Regions from separate parts of the Nocardia sp. BMG111209 genome, predicted to be linked through region 2. Evidence: riboswitches for the same ligand, from Rfam matches in the RefSeq annotation. Region 2 holds a riboswitch; the other holds the start of a gene.

Region 1 (9,443 bases), 3.5 Mb from region 2:
GGTGGTGCCGGAGACCAACTCCCTGACCTATCGGGGCTACGCGGTGCAGGATCTGGCCGCGCACTGCGGCTTCGAACAGGTCGCCTATCTGCTCTGGTACGGCGAACTGCCCACCGGCATCCAGCTGGAGCGCTTCGCCCAGCAGGAGCGGGCCTCGCGGCGCGCCGACCGGTCGCTGCTGTCGCTGATCGCGAAGCTGCCCGACACCTGCCATCCGATGGACGTCGTGCGCACGGCCGTGAGCTTCCTCGGCGCCGAGGATCCGCTCGAGGACGACAACTCCGCGAAGGCCAACCGCGCCAAGGCCCTTCGGATGATGGCGGTGCTGCCGACCATCGTCGCCGCCGACCACCGCCGCCGGCACGGCCTGGAACCCATTGCGCCGCACTCGCACATGGGATTCGCGGAGAACTTCCTCAACATGTGCTTCGGCACGGTGCCGGCGCCGGAACTGGTGAAGGCCTTCGAGGTCTCGCTGATCCTGTACGCGGAGCACAGTTTCAACGCCTCCACCTTCGCCGCCCGCGTGGTCACCTCGACGCTGTCGGACATCTACAGCGCGGTCACCGCGGCCATCGGCGCGCTCAAGGGCCCGCTGCACGGCGGCGCCAACGAGGCGGTCATGCACGACATGCTCGAGATCGGCGATCCCGAGCTGGCCGGGGCGTGGATGCGCGACAAGCTGGCCGGGCGGCAGAAGGTGATGGGCTTCGGCCACCGGGTCTACAAGAACGGCGACTCCCGGGTGCCGACCATGCGAAAGGCGTTCCAGGACATCGCCGTCGCCACCGGCGGGCAGAAGTGGGTGCGCATGTACGACATACTCGAGCGCACCATGAACGAGGCCACCGGTATCAGGCCGAACCTCGACTTCCCGACCGGTCCGGCTTATTATTTGCTCGGGTTCGACATCGAGGTCTTCACCCCGATTTTCGTGATGAGCCGGATCACCGGCTGGACCGCTCACATCATCGAACAGGGCGAATCCAATGCGCTGATCCGTCCCCTGAGCGAATATGTGGGCGTGCCACAGCGTTCTGTCGTCGCTTGATCGCTTCCGGCTGTCGATAGTTTTTCCCGGACGGCCCGCACACACCTGTGCGGGCCGTCTCCCGTTTTCCCGGTGTGGGATGACCCCGCCCCAGAGTGATGAGACGAGGTAGACCGGATATGTTCGGCAAAGTGCTGGTGGCCAACCGCGGCGAGATCGCCATACGTGCCTTCCGGGCCGCATACGAACTCGGCGCCAACACCGTCGCGGTCTTTCCCTACGAGGATCGCAACTCCTCACATCGGCTGAAGGCCGACGAGTCGTACCAGATCGGGAAGGTGGGTCATCCCGTCCGGGCCTACCTCACCGTCTCCGAAATCATCTCGGCGGCACGGTATTCCGGTGCGGACGCGATCTATCCGGGGTACGGGTTCCTGTCGGAGAATCCGGATCTGGCGGCGGCGTGTGCGGAGGCGGGGATCACGTTCGTGGGTCCGTCGGCGTCGGTGCTGGAGTTGACCGGGAACAAGGCGCGGGCGATCGCGGCGGCGCGGGCCGCGGGGTTGCCGGTGCTGAATTCCAGTGCGCCGTCGGCGAATGTGGACGAGTTGCTGGCGGCATCGGCCTCGCTCGAATTCCCGGTATTCGTGAAAGCCGTCGCAGGTGGTGGCGGTCGCGGTATGCGCCGCGTCGCCGAGCCCGAATATTTGCGGGAGTCGATCGAAGCGGCGATGCGGGAGGCGGAATCCGCGTTCGGTGATCCGACGGTGTTCCTGGAGCAGGCGGTGGTGAATCCGCGGCATATCGAGGTGCAGATTCTGGCCGACGGTGCGGGCAATGTGATGCATTTGTTCGAGCGGGATTGTTCGTTGCAGCGGCGGCATCAGAAGGTGATCGAGTTGGCGCCGGCGCCGAATCTGGATCCGGTGTTGCGGGAGCGGATCTGTGCGGATGCGGTGGCGTTCGCGCGGGAGATCGGGTACTCGTGTGCGGGTACGGTGGAGTTTTTGCTGGATGAGCGTGGGAATCATGTGTTCATCGAGATGAATCCGCGGATTCAGGTGGAGCATACGGTGACGGAGGAGATCACCGATGTGGATCTGGTGCAGGCGCAGATGCGGATTGCGTCGGGGGAGTCGTTGGTGGATCTGGGGTTGAGTCAGGAGTCGGTGCGGATTCGGGGTGCGGCGTTGCAGTGCCGGATCACGACGGAGGATCCGGCCAACGGCTTCCGGCCGGACATCGGCCGGATCACCGGATACCGGAGTCCCGGTGGCGCGGGCGTCCGGCTCGACGGCGGCGCCAACGTCGGCGCGGAGGTCGGCCCGCACTTCGATTCGATGCTGGTGAAGCTCACCTGCCGGGGCCGCGACTTCGCCGCCGCGATCGCGCGGGCCCGCCGCGCGGTCACCGAGTTCCGCATCCGCGGGCTGTCCACGAACATCCCGTTCCTGCAAGCCGTGCTCGACGACCCCGATTTCCGGGCGGGCCGGGTCACCACCTCGTTCATCGACGATCGCCCCGAACTGCTCACCCGCCACGCCTCGGCCGACCGGGCATCGAAGATCCTGGAATACCTCGCCGAGGTGACGGTGAACAAGCCGCACGGCGAACGGCCGACCACCGTGTACCCGCACGACAAGTTGCCGGCGATCGACCTCACCGTGCCCCCGCCGGCGGGCTCGCGGCAGCGGCTACGGCAACTCGGGCCCGAGGGTTTCGCGCGGGCACTGCGCGAACAGACGGCAGTTGCGGTGACCGACACCACGTTCCGTGACGCGCACCAATCCCTGCTCGCCACTCGGGTACGGACCAGCGGATTGCTGGCCGTCGCCGGACATGTCGCGCGATCGACCCCCGAACTGCTGTCGATCGAGTGCTGGGGTGGTGCGACTTATGATGTGGCGCTGCGGTTCTTGTATGAGGATCCGTGGGAGCGGTTGGCGGCGTTGCGGGAAGCGGTGCCCAATATCTGTCTGCAGATGTTGTTGCGGGGCCGGAACACTGTGGGGTACACGCCGTATCCGGAGAAGGTGACTCGTGCTTTTGTGCGGGAGGCCACGGATACGGGGATCGATATTTTCCGGATCTTCGATGCGCTCAACAATGTGGATCAGATGCGGCCGGCGATCGATGCGGTCCTCGAAACCGGTACTGCGGTAGCGGAAGTCGCGCTGTCGTATACCGGTGATCTGTCGAATCCGGATGAGAACCTGTACACGCTGGACTATTACCTGAAGCTCGCCGAGCAGGTGGTGGACGCCGGGGCCCACATTTTGGCGATCAAGGACATGGCGGGTCTGCTGCGCGCTCCTGCTGCGCACACGCTGGTGACGGCGTTGCGCCGGAATTTCGATCTGCCGGTGCATGTGCACACCCACGACACTCCGGGTGGTCAGTTGGCGACGTATCTGGCGGCGTGGCAGGCGGGTGCGGATGCGGTCGATGGTGCCAGTGCCCCGATGGCGGGGACCACGAGCCAGCCGGCGTTGTCGGCGATCGTGGCCGCTGCCGCGCATTCCCCGTTCGACACGGGCTTGAACCTCCAGAACGTGTGTGATCTGGAGCCGTATTGGGAGGCGTTGCGGAAGGTGTACGGGCCGTTCGAGTCCGGCCTGCCGGGCCCGACCGGGCGTGTGTATCACCATGAGATTCCTGGTGGTCAGTTGTCGAATCTGCGGCAGCAGGCGATCGCGTTGGGTCTGGGTGATCGGTTCGAGGAGGTCGAAGCGAAATATGCTGCGGCGGATCGGTTGCTGGGCCGGTTGGTGAAGGTGACCCCGTCGTCGAAGGTGGTCGGTGATCTGGCACTGTCGCTGGTCGGCAGTGGTGTGGATATCGAGGATTTCGGGGGTGATCCGGCGCGGTTCGATATTCCGGATTCGGTGATCGGTTTTCTGCGTGGGGAGCTGGGTACTCCGGCGGGTGGTTGGCCGGAGCCGTTCCGGACGCGGGCACTGGCCGGTCGCGGACCGGCGCGACCGGAGACCGAACTCACACCGGAAGATGAAGCGGCGCTGGATGGTTCGTCACAGCAGCGTCAGGAGACGTTGAACCGCTTGCTGTTCCCGGCGCCGACCACCGAATTCCTCTCACACCGCGAGAAATACGGCGACACGTCCAACCTCTCGGCGAACCAGTTCTTCTACGGCCTGCGCCACGGTGAGGAACACCGTGTCCAGCTGGAGAAGGGTGTGACCCTGCTGATCGGGCTCGAGGCCATCTCCGAACCCGACGACCACGGAATGCGCACCGTCACCTGCATTCTCAACGGACAGCTGCGCCAGGTGGTGGTCCGTGACCGCGCCATCGGGCAGCAACTACCGACCGCCGAGAAGGCCGATCCGAAGGACCCCGGGCACCTGCCGGCCCCGTTCTCCGGCGTGGTGACCGTGACCGTCGCCGTCGGTGACCGCGTCGAGGCCGGGGACACCGTCGCCACCATCGAGGCCATGAAGATGGAGGCCGCGATCACCGCCCCGCGCGCCGGCGTGGTCGACCGCATCGCGATCGGCACCACACACGAGGTCGACGGCGGGGACCTGCTACTGGTGATCGCCGACTGATCCGGACGCTCGTGGGTCCCGCAGCTGCGGGACCCACGAGCGCGGCTGTCAGGACTGCCGCACCGCCGCCGCGGCCGCGACCAGGTTACGCAGCGAATCCGTCACCTCGGCGGTGCCGCGGGTCTTCAGACCGCAGTCCGGATTGACCCACAAGCGCTGCGCCGGAACGGCTTTCAGCGCCAGCCGCAGCGACGTGGTGATCTCGTCCACGCTCGGCACCCGCGGCGAGTGGATATCGTAGACACCCGGCCCGACCCCGAGATCGAAGCCGATCGCGTTGAGGTCGTCGAGCACCTCCATATGCGAGCGGGCCGCCTCGATCGAGGTGACATCGGCATCGAGTTCCGCGATCGCGCCGATGATCTCACCGAACTCCGAGTAGCACAGATGGGTGTGCACCTGGGTGGCGTCCGCGACACCCGAGGTCGCCAGCCGGAACGCTGCGACCGCCCAGGCCAGGTAGTCGGCCTGATCGGCCCGGCGCAGCGGCAGCAGCTCCCGCAGCGCGGGCTCGTCCACCTGGATGATCGCCGTACCGGCCGCCTCCAGATCGACCGTCTCGTCCCGGATCGCCAGCGCGATCTGCCGCGCGGTGTCGGCCCGCGGCTGATCGTCCCGCACGAAGGACCAGGCCAGGATCGTGATCGGGCCGGTCAGCATGCCCTTCACCGGCTTCGGTGTCAGCGACTGCGCGTACGAGATCCAGTCGACCGTCATCGGCGCGGTCCGTACGACATCGCCGAACAGGATCGGCGGCCGCACGCACCGCGAGCCGTAGGACTGCACCCAGCCGTTGGCCGTGGCGGCGAAACCGTCCAGCTGCTCGGCGAAATACTGCACCATGTCGTTGCGCTCGGGCTCGCCGTGCACCAGCACGTCCAGCCCGATATCTTCCTGCAGCGCAACCACTTCGGCGATCTCCGCGCGCATCCGCTCGTCGTATTCGGCCGGGTCGATCTCACCGCGCACCAGCGCCGCGCGGGCCAGCCGGATCCGGCCGGTCTGCGGATAGGAACCGATGGTCGTGGTCGGCAGCAGCGGCAGGCCCAGGCGTTCCTGCTGCAGCGCACGCCGTTCCTCGGCCGGCGCGCGGCTCGTGTCGCCGGTGCTCAGCGCGGCGAGCCGGTCGCGCACGTCCGCGACGTGCAACCGTGCGTCGGCGTGGCGGTCGCGCACCGCGGTCCGCGCCACCTCCAGCTGATCGGCGACACCGTCCTGCCCCTCGTGCAGGGCGGTGGCCAGCATCCGGACCTCGGCGATCTTCTCGTCACCGAAGGCCAGCCAGGACTTCAGCCGGGCCTCCAGACCCGTTTCCGGGGCCAGACCGTAGGGCACGTGCAGCAGCGAGCACGAACTCGACACCGCCACCGGCACACCCGCGTCGCGCAGTTCGGCGAGCCGGGCCAGCGCGGGATCGGGGTCGATGCGCCACACGTTGTGACCGTCGACGATGCCCGCGACCAGCAGGGTTCCGGTCAGCGACCGCGCGGCCGGCACATCGGCGTCGCCACCGGCCACGAAATCCACCGCGACGGCCTCGACGCCGGTCGCCGCCAGCAACGGCAACGTCGCGCCGAGCCGGCCGAAATAGGTGGCGACGAGGATCGACGGCCGCGCGGCCGCCGCCGCCAGCGCCCGGTACACCGTCTCCACGGCGGTCAGTTCCGCCGGGGTCAGATCGGTGACCAGCGACGGCTCGTCCAGCTGGACCCACTGCGCGCCGGCCTCGGCCAGCCGGGCCAGCAGCTGTTCGTACAGCGGGATCAGATCGCCTGCCCGATCGAGCGCCACGCTGCCGTCGGTGGTCTTGGCGAGCTTCAGGAAGGTGATCGGGCCGACGACCACCGGCCGGGCGGGCACCCCGAGTTCGAGCGCCTCCCGCAGTTCGGCCAGCGGCTTCTCCGGATGCAGCGCGAAGCGGGTACCGGCGCTGATCTCCGGCACGAGGTAGTGGTAGTTGGTGTCGAACCACTTGGTCATCTCCAGCGGCGCCACGGTGGCGGTGCCACGCGCCGCGGCGAAGTAGCGGTCCAGCTCGTCATCGATGCCCTGCACCCGCTGCGGCAGGGCCCCGAGCAGCACCGCGGTGTCCAGGACGTGGTCGTAGTACGAAAAGGTCCCCACCGGAACCGAATCCAGGCCGGCGTCCCGCATCGACGTCAGCTGGGTCGTCCGCAGTTCGGCGGAGATCCGGTGCAACTCGGCCGCGTCGACGCGTCCGGCCCAATACGATTCGACGGCCCGCTTGAGCTCGCGACGCGGACCGATGCGCGGCGCCCCGAGCACCGTCGCGGTGAAGGTTGTCTCAACGTTCGGCACTGTTGTGCTCCCTCGTCAGCAGTGGAAAGACCGCCACCCATCGAGCGCACACTGCAACGGCCGCGGCACGGCCACGGCGACGTTCGGCGTACCACCCTGTCCACGGGGCGACGACCGCCGGATACGGCGTATCCGGCGCAATCTGGCAGGTCTTCGGACTCACGGGCGCCGGCCCCGAGGGGTCGACCCCGGCCCATCCGGCCGGGGCTGGTCCTACCGGCCGTCGCTTCCCAGGCTACGAGCCCAGTGCTCATGACGGCTGTCGTTCCCGTTCACCGCTGCGGGACAGTCCCGGATTCCCACCGGGTTCCCTCTCACTCCCGAACGGCACGAATGCGCCGCCGGGAGCTTCGACGCCGCGCGGTGGGTTCGGGGCTCCTCAGCTCCACCACGGGCGAACCAGCTGCACCGACCAGCATACGAGGCGCGACCGCGGCCCGGTGCGCGGGGAGCTTCCCCGACCGGTTATCGGGTCAGCCGATGCGGGTGGCGCGGCTCACCGAACTACGCCACGCCCCCGGCCGGTGACCGACCTGGCCGAGGCGATCGGCATGGCACAGTCGGCGGTGTCGCATCAGTTGCGGCTGCTGCGCAACCTCGGCTTGGTCGCCGGTACCCGAACCGGGTGGTCGATCGTGTACAGCCTCTACCACTACCACGTCGAGCAGCTGTGCCTCGGGCTGTCCGGCCGGCCCGAGGTCGGCTGAGATCGACCGGGCCGTCGGTACTTTCGCGCATGTGCCGGGTGCGCCGACCGGTACGCGCTCAGGGCGTGACGATCGGGAAGTTCGGATCGGGTTCGCCGAGCACGGATTTCAGCTGTGCCAGTTTCGACGGATCGCCGGACACCCGGATCGTGCCCGCCCGCACCGCTTCCGCGAGATCCTGCCCGCCCGCCAGCACGGCGACGAGGGCCGGCCGGTCGAGGGTGAAGGCGGTATCCGGTGCGGGACCGGCGTTCTCGGGTGACAGCACGTGGTGGACGAACACGCCGTTGCGGAGTTCGGTTCGGTAGGTGCGGTTTTCGTCGGTGAGGTGCCAGTCGGCGATCAGGTGCAGATCCCAGGCCGCGGGGCCGTCGATGCGGAAGGCGACCGCGTCGAGAAGCTGATCGACGGACAGCGCGCTCGCCATCGACGCCGAGGAGGTGCCGGTGGGGGTGCCGATCGCGCCGTGCCGGAGTTCGTAGGCGCCGGTGAGGTAGAAGTTGCGCCACGGCCCGTTCTCCGCGCCGTAGCCGAGTTGCTCGAAAACCTCGGCCTGCAACGCTTTCGCCGCGTCGTTGCCCGGGTCGGCGAAGATCACGTAGTTCAGCAGTTGCGCGGCCCAGCGGTGATCGCCGTCGGCGTGGGCCCGGCGGGCCCGGTCGATCGTGGCGTCCGCGCCGCCCATCGCCGCGACGTGCCGTTCGGCCGAGGCCACCGGCGGATGCTCCCACAGGTGAGCGGGATTGCCGTCGAACCAGCCCATGTAGCGCTGGTAGACGGCCTTCACATTGTGGCTGATCGAGCCGTAGTAGCCGCGGTTGTACCACTTCCGCTCGAGGGTGGGTGGCAGCCGCATCGTCTCGGCGATCTCGATGCCGGTGTGGCCCCGGTTGATCAGCCGCAGGGTCTGATCGTGCAGGTAGCCGTAGGTGTCCGCCTGCAGGGTCAGCCATTCGGTGACGTTGTCGGTGCCCCAGGTGGGCCAGTGGTGGGAGGCGAAGGCGACGTCGGTCCGGTGCGCGAACAGCGTGATCGTCTCGTTGAGGTACTGCGCCCAGACGTGCGCGTCGCGGACCAGCGCGCCGCGCAGGGTGAGGATGTTGTGCAGGGTGTGGGTGGCGTTCTCCGCGGTACAGAGCACCCGGTGGTCGGGGAAGTGGAAGTTCATCTCCGCCGGCGCCTCGGTGCCCGGGGTGAGCTGGAAGTCGATCCGTACCCCGTCGATCACCTCCTGCTGGCCGGTCGCGGTGATGTCCCGGGTCGGCGGCAGCAGGGTGACCGTGCCGGTGGAGGTGGTCATGCCCAGTCCGGCGCCGACCTGGCCGCGCGGCCCGCGGGGGAGGGCCGCGCCGTACATGTAGGCCGACCGGCGGGCCATCGCGGTACCCGCGAAGATGTTCTCCGCCACCGCATGTCGCACGAATCCGGCCGGGGCCAGCACCGGGACCCGGCCCGACGCGGCGTCCTCGGCGGTGGCGACACCCAGCGCGCCGCCGAAGTGGTCGACATGGGAGTGGGTGTAGATCAGCCCGGTGACCGGGCGGTCCCCGCGATGCCGGCGGTACAGGTCCAGGCCCGCTTTCGCGGTCTCGGCCGAGATCAGCGGGTCGATGACGATCACGCCGGTGTCGCCCTCGACGAGCGTCATATTCGACAGGTCCAGGCCGCGGATCTGGAAGAAGCCGGGCGCGACCTCGTACAGGCCCTGCCGCAGCACCAGCTGCGATTGCCGCCACAGCGCGGGATGCACCGAATTCGGGCAGCTGCCCCGGATGAAGGCGTAGGAATCGGCGTCCCACACCACCTTGCCGTTCTCGTCCTCGATCACGCCCGGTTCCAGCGCGGCCACGAAGCCGCGGT
Region 2 (9,443 bases):
ACGATCGTGTGCATCATGGGGAAGATGCCGGTGCGGCGATACCAATCACGTTCGCGGGCTTCGTGATCCGGGAACAACGGGGCGATGTTCGGTGAGCCGGCGAGGTAGGGAGTGGGTGCGTTGGAGGCGAACAGCGCGTCGATCTCGCCGCGGTCGAGCATCTCGGCGAGGGTGCGTCCCGGCGGCGCGAAGCCGACCTCCACCGCGTCCGGATGCGGATGTGTGGTGAATGCGAACGGAGCGGGCAGCGGAGTTTCCAGGCCGCCGATGATCCAGCGGTTGTGCTCCGGCGCGAATCCGTAATCGTCGGACAGGATGCCCTTCGCCCAGATACCCGAGTCCTGACCGTACATGCCGAATTCGCCGATCGTGCGGCCGGTGAGGTCCGCCGGGCCGGTGATCGCCTTCGAGGTGTTGACGAAGATGCTGGAATGCCGGAACGCCCTCGCCGGGAATACCGGAATCGCGACCAGATCGGGCGAGCCGGTATCCCGGGCGCGCAGATAGTGAGTGAGGCCGAATTCGGCGACGTCGAACCGGCCGGATACCAGACCCGCGAAGATTTCCGGGATGGCGGGACTGTGCAGGGTGACGTCGAGGCCGTCGAAGGCCACGGATCCGTCGAACAGCCCTCGGGTGTTGTCGTAGCGGGTGACGGCGATGTCGAGATGCGCAGTGGTCATGAGCCGAGCCCTTCTCCGATGCCGGAAAATTTTGCCGATCAGGTGTCCAGCAGTGCGGGGGCGAAAATGTCCTCGCTGGTCAGCAGGCGTTTCGAGAGGCCCTGTTCGTGGTGGTAACGCAGGAACGTGTCGATCGCTTTCCGATTCGCGGCGACGCCGTAGGGCCACCAGTCCTCGCCCAGCAGTGCCCGGTTCTCCTCGAAATGCCGGCTGAACCACGGGGTGACGACGGCCATGTGCTGCTTCGACGCACCGTCGCGATATTTCCGCTGGGCGATCTCCTTGGCCTCGCAGAAGGCCCGGTAGACGGATTTCATCAGATCGCCGCGCAGCGCGATGTCGCGCGGGACCGCGACGATGTGCATCTGCGGGAAGATCCCGGTGCGCCGGTAGTAGTCGCGCTCCACGGTCTCGTAGTCGGGGAAGAGCCGGGCGATCCTCGTCGAGCCCTGTAACAGGGATCGGGGGACGTCGACCGAGACGAGCGCGTCGATCTCGCCGGATTCGAGCATGGCGGCGAGGGTTTCGCCGTCGGCCGCGTGCCGCACGTCCACCCCGTCCGGCACCGGCTGCGGGATCCAGTCGAAGGCGGGGATCGGGTGATCGGTGCCGCCGATGACCCAGCGGCTGCGATCGGGGGTCAGGCCGTACTCGTCGGCGAAGATGCCCTTGATCCAGACACCCGGGTCGTGGCCGTACAGCGCGAATTCGCCGATCGTCGCGCCCGCGAGGTCCTGCGGCCGCTCGATCCCCGCGGCCGCATTCACGAAGACCGACGAGTGCCGGAAGTTGCGGTTCGGGAAGATCGGCAGCGCGAGGAACGGCGAATCGTCGAGGTCGAAGGTGCGCAGGAAGTAGGTGAGGCCGAATTCGGCTACGTCGTAACGCCTTTCGACGGTGCGCTGGAAGATGTTCGATACCAGCGGATCCGTCTCGAAGGTGGCGTCGGCCCCCTCGATCGTGACGCGCCCGTCGAACAGGGCCTCGGTGTGCTCGTAGGTGTAGGTGGCCACACGCAGTTTCGCGTTCATCGCGAGTCTCCCTTCCGTGAATGACCTTTCACTTTTAAGCTAGGTCCACGAGTGCGACTCGTCAAGGTAAATGGTCATTCACGTTGAAGGAGGTGCGGCCGTGCCGCGCATCACGCCGGAACGCCGCGAGGCCAAGCGCGCGGAGATCGTGGCGGCGGCCCGTCGCTGCTTCTCCCGCGACGGATTCCACCAGACCTCGATGCCGGATATCGCCACCGAGGCGGGTGTGTCGGCCGGGGCGCCGTACCGCTACTTCGCGAGCAAGGAGGAGATCATCCTCGCCATCGCCGGTGACGCGTTCCGGCTGATCTTCGCCCCGGTCGAGCGGCTGGCCGCCGGTACCGCCGCCGCGTCGGTCGCCGACCTGGTGGCGGCCGCGCTCGAGGCCTCGAGCGCCGATACCGTCACCGACGCCGCGGGACAGGCGGTACCGGTCGAGGAGTTGCTGCGCTGTGCCGTGCAGACCTGGTCGGAACTGCTGCGGAACGAGACCGTGCGCGCGCGTGCCGTCGAGGGTTTCGAATCCGTACGCCACAGCATCGCCGACGCGTTGCGGCGCGGACAGGCCGCGGGCACCGTCGCGCCGACCGTCGATCCGGAACGCGGCGCGCGGGTGGTGATGGGTGTGCTGCACGGGTTCCTGCTCCAGCGGGTGGCCTTCGATCTGGCCGATCCGTCGGGCTTCGCCGCCGAATTCCGGATCCTGCTCGAAGGCACGGGACGGATCGAGACGAGTCCGAGCTGAGCGGCGTGTGTCGGGCCGCCGATGGCGGGTAGCCGTCGATCGGACCTCGGGTTCGCCGGAACCCGGGAGGCTCGCGGACCGACCGTACGAGGAGAGGAATCCGATGCTGGTAGCTCTCGTGACAGACAGGCTGCGCCGACGGGCGGGGGACCGGCCCGCGGTCGCGGATCGGCTGCTGCCCGCCGGTCTGGTGGCGGCCGCGGCACTGGCCGGTGCGGCCGCCAGTGGTAGTTCGTCGCAGTGGTATCGGCGCCTGGACAAACCCGGTTATCAGCCGCCGCGACAGGTGTTCCCGCTGGCGTGGACGAGCCTCTACGCCGACATCATCGTCACCACTACCGCTGCGCTGCACCGTGGTTCGGCCGGGCAGCGGCGGGGGCTGCGTGCCGCGCTGGCGGTGAACATGCTGTTGAACGGCTCGTGGACGTGGGTGTTCTTCCGCGCGCACCGGCTCGGCGCGGCCACGGCCGTGGCCGCCGCCCTCACAGTCAGTAGCGCCGACCTCACGCGGCGTACCGCGGCCGGATCCCGCCGAGGATGGTGGCTGGCCGCCTACCCCGTGTGGTGTGCCTTCGCCACCGTGCTGTCGGCCGATATATGGAATCGCAACCGGTCCGAAGCCGTTGTCGTGCAACCGGTTCCGCCGCGGGCCCGGCCGGCGCCGGTGCCGTCGGTGACCGGCTCCGCGGCGTTCAGGCCGGAGTGATCGGCAGATAGGGGACGGTGAGCGAGCTGTCGTCGTCGGCCCGGACCGGCCGGCCCAGCTGGGGGAAGGCGCGCTGGGCACAGTCGGTGCGCTCGCAGACCTTGCAGCCGGCGCCGATCGGCACGACGGTGCGGGGGTCGTCGACGAGCAGTCCGTGCGAGTAGACGAGTTTGTGCGCGTAGGCGAGGTCGCAGCCGAGCCCGACCGCGAAATCGCGCTTGGGCGAGAGATATCCGGCGGTGCTCTCGTCGGTGGTGCGGGCGAGCCAGAGATAGTGGCGGCCGTCGGGCATCTGCGCGATCTGGGTGCGGATCCGGCCGGGGGTGGAGAACGCGTCGTGGACCACCCACAGGGGGCAGCTGCCGCCGCTGCGGGAGAAGTGGAAAGCGGTGGCGGACTGGCGTTTCGAGATGTTGCCGGCCCGGTCGGTGCGGACGAAGAAGAACGGCACGCCGCGGCGGCCGGGCCGTTGCAGGGTGGACAGCCGGTGGCAGACGGTTTCGAAGCCGACCTCAAATTTCGTTGCGAGCAGCTCGATGTCGTAGCGCATCCGCTCCGCGGCGCGGTGGAATTCGGTGTAGGGCAGGATCAGCGCGCCGGCGAAGTAGTTGGCCAGGCCGGTCCGCAGCAGGCCGCGCGATCCGGCGGGGACGCGGTCGGCCTCCTCGATCAGCCCGGCGATGGTGCCGGCCTGGGTGCGGAAGGCCAGCTGGGTGGCGAGCTGGAAGGCGCGCTGGCCCGCGGACAGTCGCCGGGCCAGGGTGAGTACCCGGGACTCGCGGTCGTAGAGCCGTTTCGGTCCGGGACGGTCCGGGTCGTCGGAGCGGATCACCACGGCGATGTCGTGATGGTCGCGCAGCAGCCGGGTCAGCTGGACATCGAGTCCGCCGACGGCCAGCCCGCGGTCGGCGAACAACTGCTCGGCGGCGAGATCCAGGGCGGGAACGTGATTCCGGCGATCGTAGAAGTAGTCCCGGACGTCCTCGTAGGGCATCGCGAGGCCGGGCGCGCCGACCTCGCCCGCGAGGCCCGCGGACATCCGTTCGAGTTGCTCGGTGGCGCCGTGTAGTCGGCGATGCAGGCCGACCAGCATGCGGGCCGCGGCCGGGCTGCGCGCGACCAGTTCGTCGATCTCGGTCGTGCCGATCGTGGCGCACTCCGGATCCTCGGCGAAGACGTCCTGCAGGTCGGCGATCAGCCGGGCATCGGTATCGGCGGCGAAGAACCCCATGTCCAGATCGAAACTGGTGTTCAAGCGCAGCAGCACCGGCACGGTGAGCGGCCGCTGATCGTGTTCGAGCTGGTTGATGTAGCTGACCGACAACCCGAGCAGCTTGGCCAGCGCGGACTGGGACAGTCCCTGTTGCTCGCGCAGCGCGCGCAGGCGCCCGCCCGCATACGTCTTCTGCATCATCGAAATCTACCGACGGGCCGCCCGATCGGAATCGAGCGGCCCGCGCGGCCATGCCTTACGCGGCCACCTCGGCGGCGGTCACGGACGGGCGCTCACCGAGCAGGCGCGGGGCCAGCGAGGCGAAGCCGACGCCGATGACCACCCACAGGATCAGCTGGGCGGCGAACGAATACAGCCGGAAGTGGAACAGGTCGTCGGCCGGGAAGCCCGGATAGACGATCGCGCCCGACGGATCCTTCAGCGGTTGCGGCGTCTCGGTGTCGAAGTTGCCGAAGGCGGACTTGTTCGACGAGAGATGCCCCAGCGGCGGCAGGATCAGCATGACCACCCCCATCACCACGGCGAACGACACCGCCGCCACGATGGACGCGGTCCAATTGCCCAGCCGCGCGGCCAGCCTGCGACCCAGGTAGATCGCCGCGAACAGCACGAGCACACCGATCACGATCATGGCGACGTACAACGCGGTACGCGCCTTGATGGTGTCGGGATGCCCGATCGACGGCGGATTGGCCGGGTACTTCAGGAACGGCACGGCGTACAGGGCCAGGAACATGCCGCCGGACACCAGCAGGGCCAGGTTGCGCGCGGTGATCCGGCCGGCCCGGCTGATGGCCAGGTAGTAGACGACCGCGAACAGCGCACCCATCGCCGCACCGAACACGATCATGCCGAAGGGCAGGCCGAGATTCTGTTGCTGGCTGCGGGTGAAGATGTCCGGGCCCATGTCCGCCATGGGCTTGCCGGCGGCCTTGTCCAGCGCCATCTGCGCATCGTCGCGGCCCGACTCGTAGTCGATGGCCCGGTTGATGATGGGCTCGGCCATGATCCGGGCGAAGACGAATGCGAGTAATCCGCCGAGCGCGCCCAACAGGACGCCTCGGCCGATGATCTTTTTCTCCATGTGGTGACTCGTCTCCCGTGACTAGTGGCAGGGGAAACCGAGGAAGTGCCGGCCGTCGTGGACGAACTCGTGCACGTGCATATCGCTGCCGAAGATCGAGACGGCGCCCTGATCCACTCCGATGAAGTAGATGACCAGCAACGCCAGCAGCGTGGTGCCGATCAGCCACACCGGCGTCGGGATGGACAGGGATACGGAACCGAGGCCGGAGCGGGGAGCATAGGACGTGGCCACTGAATGACTCCTTCGAGCGGGGGATTTCGCGTCCCCATGGGCGTTCTGCCGACGATGCGGCGGGTCTGACTCGCACCCGCCTAACCGGGCTGCTCACAGTGGCGCGACCGCTCCGGGATTGCACCGGATTCCACACGTATCGTCAGAATTACGATACGAGTGATCGGCGGAACCGGTCAATCCCGGCATGCCCGGACCGTTCCACCTGGTGGGATGGCCCGGTCGTGTATCGGGATCATCACGGACTCGCTATATTGGCGAGCGCAGCTGGTTCGCCCCGGACGGAGTCGAGGAGCCCCTCCCGTCCGGCGGCGTCGAAGCCCGGAGTGCGTGCTCGCGCGGACATCGGGTGAGAGGGAATCCCGGTGAGAATCCGGAACTGTCCCGCAGCGGTGAGTGGGAACGACAGCCGTCATTCGCACTGGGCGCCCCGCGGCGCCTGGGAAGCGACGGCCATTAGGACCAGCTCCGGAGAGTTCGCCGGGGCCGATGCCCACGAGTCCGAAGACCTGCCCGCTGTGCCGGATACGCCGTATCCGGCGGTCGTCGCCTCGTGGATCGGGCGGTACGCCGAGTGGAACCCGGGCACGGGACGATGCTTCGAGGGCTCCAGCTGCGTGCACTCCGGATGGGTGGCGGCCATCGGCTGCCGACCATGGAGTTCACCGATGTCGAACCCTGACGACACCTTCACCGCCACCGTGCTCGGCCTGCCGCGGGTGGGCCCGGCCCGTGAGCTGCAACGCGCCGTCGAATCGTACTGGGCGGGCCGGATCGAGGCCGCGGAACTGCACGAGGTGGCCCGGCGGTTGCGCACCGCGCAGCTGTCGGCCGCCCGGGACGCGGGCCTCGATTCCGTTCCGGTGGGGACGTTCTCGTACTACGACCATGTGCTCGACACCGCGGTGCTGCTCGGCGCGCTGCCGGAGCGGGTGCGGGGTATCGAGGACGAGACGGACCGATATTTCGCGGCCGCTCGGGGCACCGCCGAGATCGCGCCGCTGGAGATGACCGAGTGGTTCGACACCAACTACCACTATCTGGTGCCCGAACTCTCGGCGGAGACGCAGTTCGCGCTGCATCCGGACAAGCCGCTGGCGGAACTGGACGAGGCGCTGGCCCTGGGGGTTCCGGCCCGTCCGGTCGTGGTCGGCCCGATCACCTTCCTGAAGCTGGCGAAGTCGGTGGACGGCAGCGATCTGCTCGAGCGGCTGCCCGATCTGCTGCCGCTCTACGAGCGGTTGCTCGGCCTGCTGGCCGTGGCCGGCGCGCAATGGGTGCAGCTGGACGAACCCGTGCTGGTCACCGATCCGACCGAGGTCGAGCTGGCGCTCGTGCACACCGCGTACAAGCGGCTGGCGGGCCTCGCCACCCGGCCGTCGATCCTGGTCGCGTCCTATTTCGGCCGGCTGGGGGAGGCGCTGCCGGTGGTGGCCGACACCGGCGTCGAGGGCATCGCCGTCGATCTGGTGGCCGGCGGCGACGCGGATGTGGCCGCCGCGGGTGCGCTGCGCGCAACCCTGGTGGTGGCGGGCATCGTGCCCGGTCACAACGTGCAGCGCGTCGACCCGGACGACGCGCTGTCGCGGCTGACCGCTCTGCGCGCGGCCGGCGCCACGGTGGCGGTGTCGAGTTCGTGCTCGCTGCTGCACGTCCCCGACAGCCTCGAGCCGGAGACCGCCTCGGAGCCGCGGCTGCGCAGCCGGCCGGCCTTCGGCAGCGAGAAGATCGCCGAGGTCCGGCTGCTCGCCACCGCGCTGCACGACGGCAACGGCATCGTCCCGCCTCGACCTTGCCGTCCGTGGAGTCAGCGGTCGAGGTAGGCGGCGAGTCCGCCGTGCTCCTCACCGGCGATGAACGCCGATCGCACGTTGAAGATGGCCTCCTCCACGTGGGCGGAACAACCCCACGCCGCATCGCCCCAGGAATCGGCGACCTTGATCTCGGCCGGTGCGGTGCAGCCGTCGGCGCCGCCGAGCTGGCAGCGTTCGGGATGCGGTGTGGCGGCCTGGGCGGCCGCGGCGGTGCGCATCCGGGCGGCGAGTTCGGCCGCGGCGGCGGCCCGCTGCTCGGCCTCGGCCCGCAACTTCTGCTCGGCCCGCATCGCCTCGGCCAGCTCCACGCGAGCCGCCTCGGCATGGGCCTCCGCCGCCGCTTTCGCCTGTTCGATGTGATGGCGTTCGATCGCCAGGCTCGCGGTGTCGGCGAACAGCCGCGCCAAGGCGAGATCGGATTCCTGCGGGGTGCGCGGAACGCGGTGGTACATCGCGAAGGTGCCCAGCAGGCTGCCGTCGCGGGCCAGGATCGGCGTCGACCAGCAGGCGGCCACCCCGGCCCGCTCGGCCAGGCCCCGGAAGTCGTCCCAGAACGGATCGGTACCGATATCGGTGACGATGACCGGCTCGCGCCGATGCGCGGCGGTGCCGCAGGAACCCACCCCCTCACCGGTGGCGATGCCGTCGATGGCCTCGTTGTAGAAGTCCGGCAGGCTCGGCGCGGCGCCGTGCCGCAGATGCCGGCCGTCGGGATCGGCGAGCAGTACCGACACGGAAACCTCTTGCGGCGCAAGGTCTTCGATACAACGGGCCATCCCGTCCAGCACCTCGGCCAGCGGCGCCTGGCGCGCGATCTGCTCCAGCAGGGCACGCTGTTCGGCCGTCAGCCGCTGGGCGTGCTTGATCTGCGTGGTCTCCACCCCGATCAGCCGGACCCCGGTCACCGCGCCGCCGGCGTCGCGGCGCGGTTCGTAACCGAAATCGAAGTAGGCCTCCCGCGCGTGCGCGCCCTCGCCCAGCACGATCCGGACATCACGGCCGGTCTCGGGCTCCCCGGTGCGCTGGACCCGGTCCAGCGCGGCGATCAGTTCCCGACCGGCCGAGCCGGGCAACGACTCGGCCAGGGGTGATCCGACGGCGGCGCCGGGCACACCGAGGACGGCCGAGAATGCCGGATTCGACGACCGGATCCGGTGCTCCGGCCCCTCGAACGCCGCGAATACCGCCAGCGACTGCCCGAACAGCGCCCGCAGATCCTGCTCCGAGGACCGGCTCGGATCGGCGTGCTTCGCGCCCGTCGACTGTGTGTCCGTTACCTCGGTCATGATGTGGATCGTCTCCCGTTCGTGAATTCACGGCGTTGATACCCACACCGGCGAGTAACAATCCGACCGAACGCTACTCCGGTCCTGCCGGGCCGCGTGCGGGGCGGCCCGGATCGCCGACTCGTCCGGGGCGACGGTGTCCCGCGAGGTCAGCGCGAGCCCGAGGGAACCGGTATGCCGACCGTGAAGCGCGCGATGTGGCCGGCGATGACCTGCGCGTGATCTTCGAGGGCGAAATGCCCGGTGTCGAGCAGGTGCAGTTCGGCGTCGGGCAGGTCGCGCAGGTACGGGTGGGCCCCGGATTCCGGGAAGATGGCGTCGTTGCGGCCCCAGGTGATGAGGGTCGGCGGCCGGTGCTCGCGCAGGTAGGCCTGCCACTGTGGGTAGTGCTCGGGGTTGGTGCGGTAGTCGTACAGCAGGTCGAGCATGTTGTCCTGCGCGCCGGGCCGGGCGAGCAGGGCGTGCTGCAACAGCCAGTTGTCCGGGTCGACGGCGGTCGGGTCGGCGACGCCGTGGGTGTAGTTCCATTCCAGCGCGGCGTCCGACATGCCGGCGGCGCGGATCACGGCGCGGTTGTCGTCGGTCGGGTCCTGCCACAGGGTGCGGAGCGGCGACCAGAAGCTGTC

What was found. Region 2 has a riboswitch for cobalamin ahead of G361_RS41805 (CbtB-domain containing protein). Riboswitches for the same ligand answer to the same signal wherever they lie in the genome.
Region 1: another riboswitch for cobalamin. It lies ahead of metE (5-methyltetrahydropteroyltriglutamate--homocysteine S-methyltransferase); the one in region 2 lies ahead of G361_RS41805 (CbtB-domain containing protein).

Annotation. Positions count from the first base shown of each region.
Region 1 is NZ_KB907307.1:3,879,221-3,888,663, reverse strand. Features, by position in the region: gene G361_RS0117865 (bifunctional 2-methylcitrate synthase/citrate synthase) at 1-1,051, shown strand, start outside; gene G361_RS0117860 (pyruvate carboxylase) at 1,171-4,557, shown strand; gene metE (5-methyltetrahydropteroyltriglutamate--homocysteine S-methyltransferase) at 4,606-6,876, opposite strand; cobalamin riboswitch at 7,003-7,226, opposite strand; partial or broken gene G361_RS51000 (ArsR/SmtB family transcription factor) at 7,294-7,583, shown strand; gene G361_RS0117845 (alkyl/aryl-sulfatase) at 7,642-9,443, opposite strand, start outside.
Region 2 is NZ_KB907307.1:339,570-349,012, forward strand. Features, by position in the region: gene G361_RS0101335 (hypothetical protein) at 1-683, opposite strand, end outside; gene G361_RS0101340 (hypothetical protein) at 722-1,714, opposite strand; gene G361_RS0101345 (TetR/AcrR family transcriptional regulator) at 1,815-2,459, shown strand; gene G361_RS41800 (TspO/MBR family protein) at 2,563-3,165, shown strand; gene G361_RS0101355 (short-chain fatty acyl-CoA regulator family protein) at 3,152-4,576, opposite strand; gene G361_RS0101360 (CbtA family protein) at 4,635-5,483, opposite strand; gene G361_RS41805 (CbtB-domain containing protein) at 5,505-5,717, opposite strand; cobalamin riboswitch at 5,758-5,909, opposite strand; cobalamin riboswitch at 6,031-6,249, shown strand; partial or broken gene G361_RS41810 (5-methyltetrahydropteroyltriglutamate--homocysteine S-methyltransferase) at 6,386-7,498, shown strand; gene G361_RS0101380 (GAF domain-containing protein) at 7,525-8,817, opposite strand; gene G361_RS0101385 (alpha/beta fold hydrolase) at 8,967-9,443, opposite strand, start outside.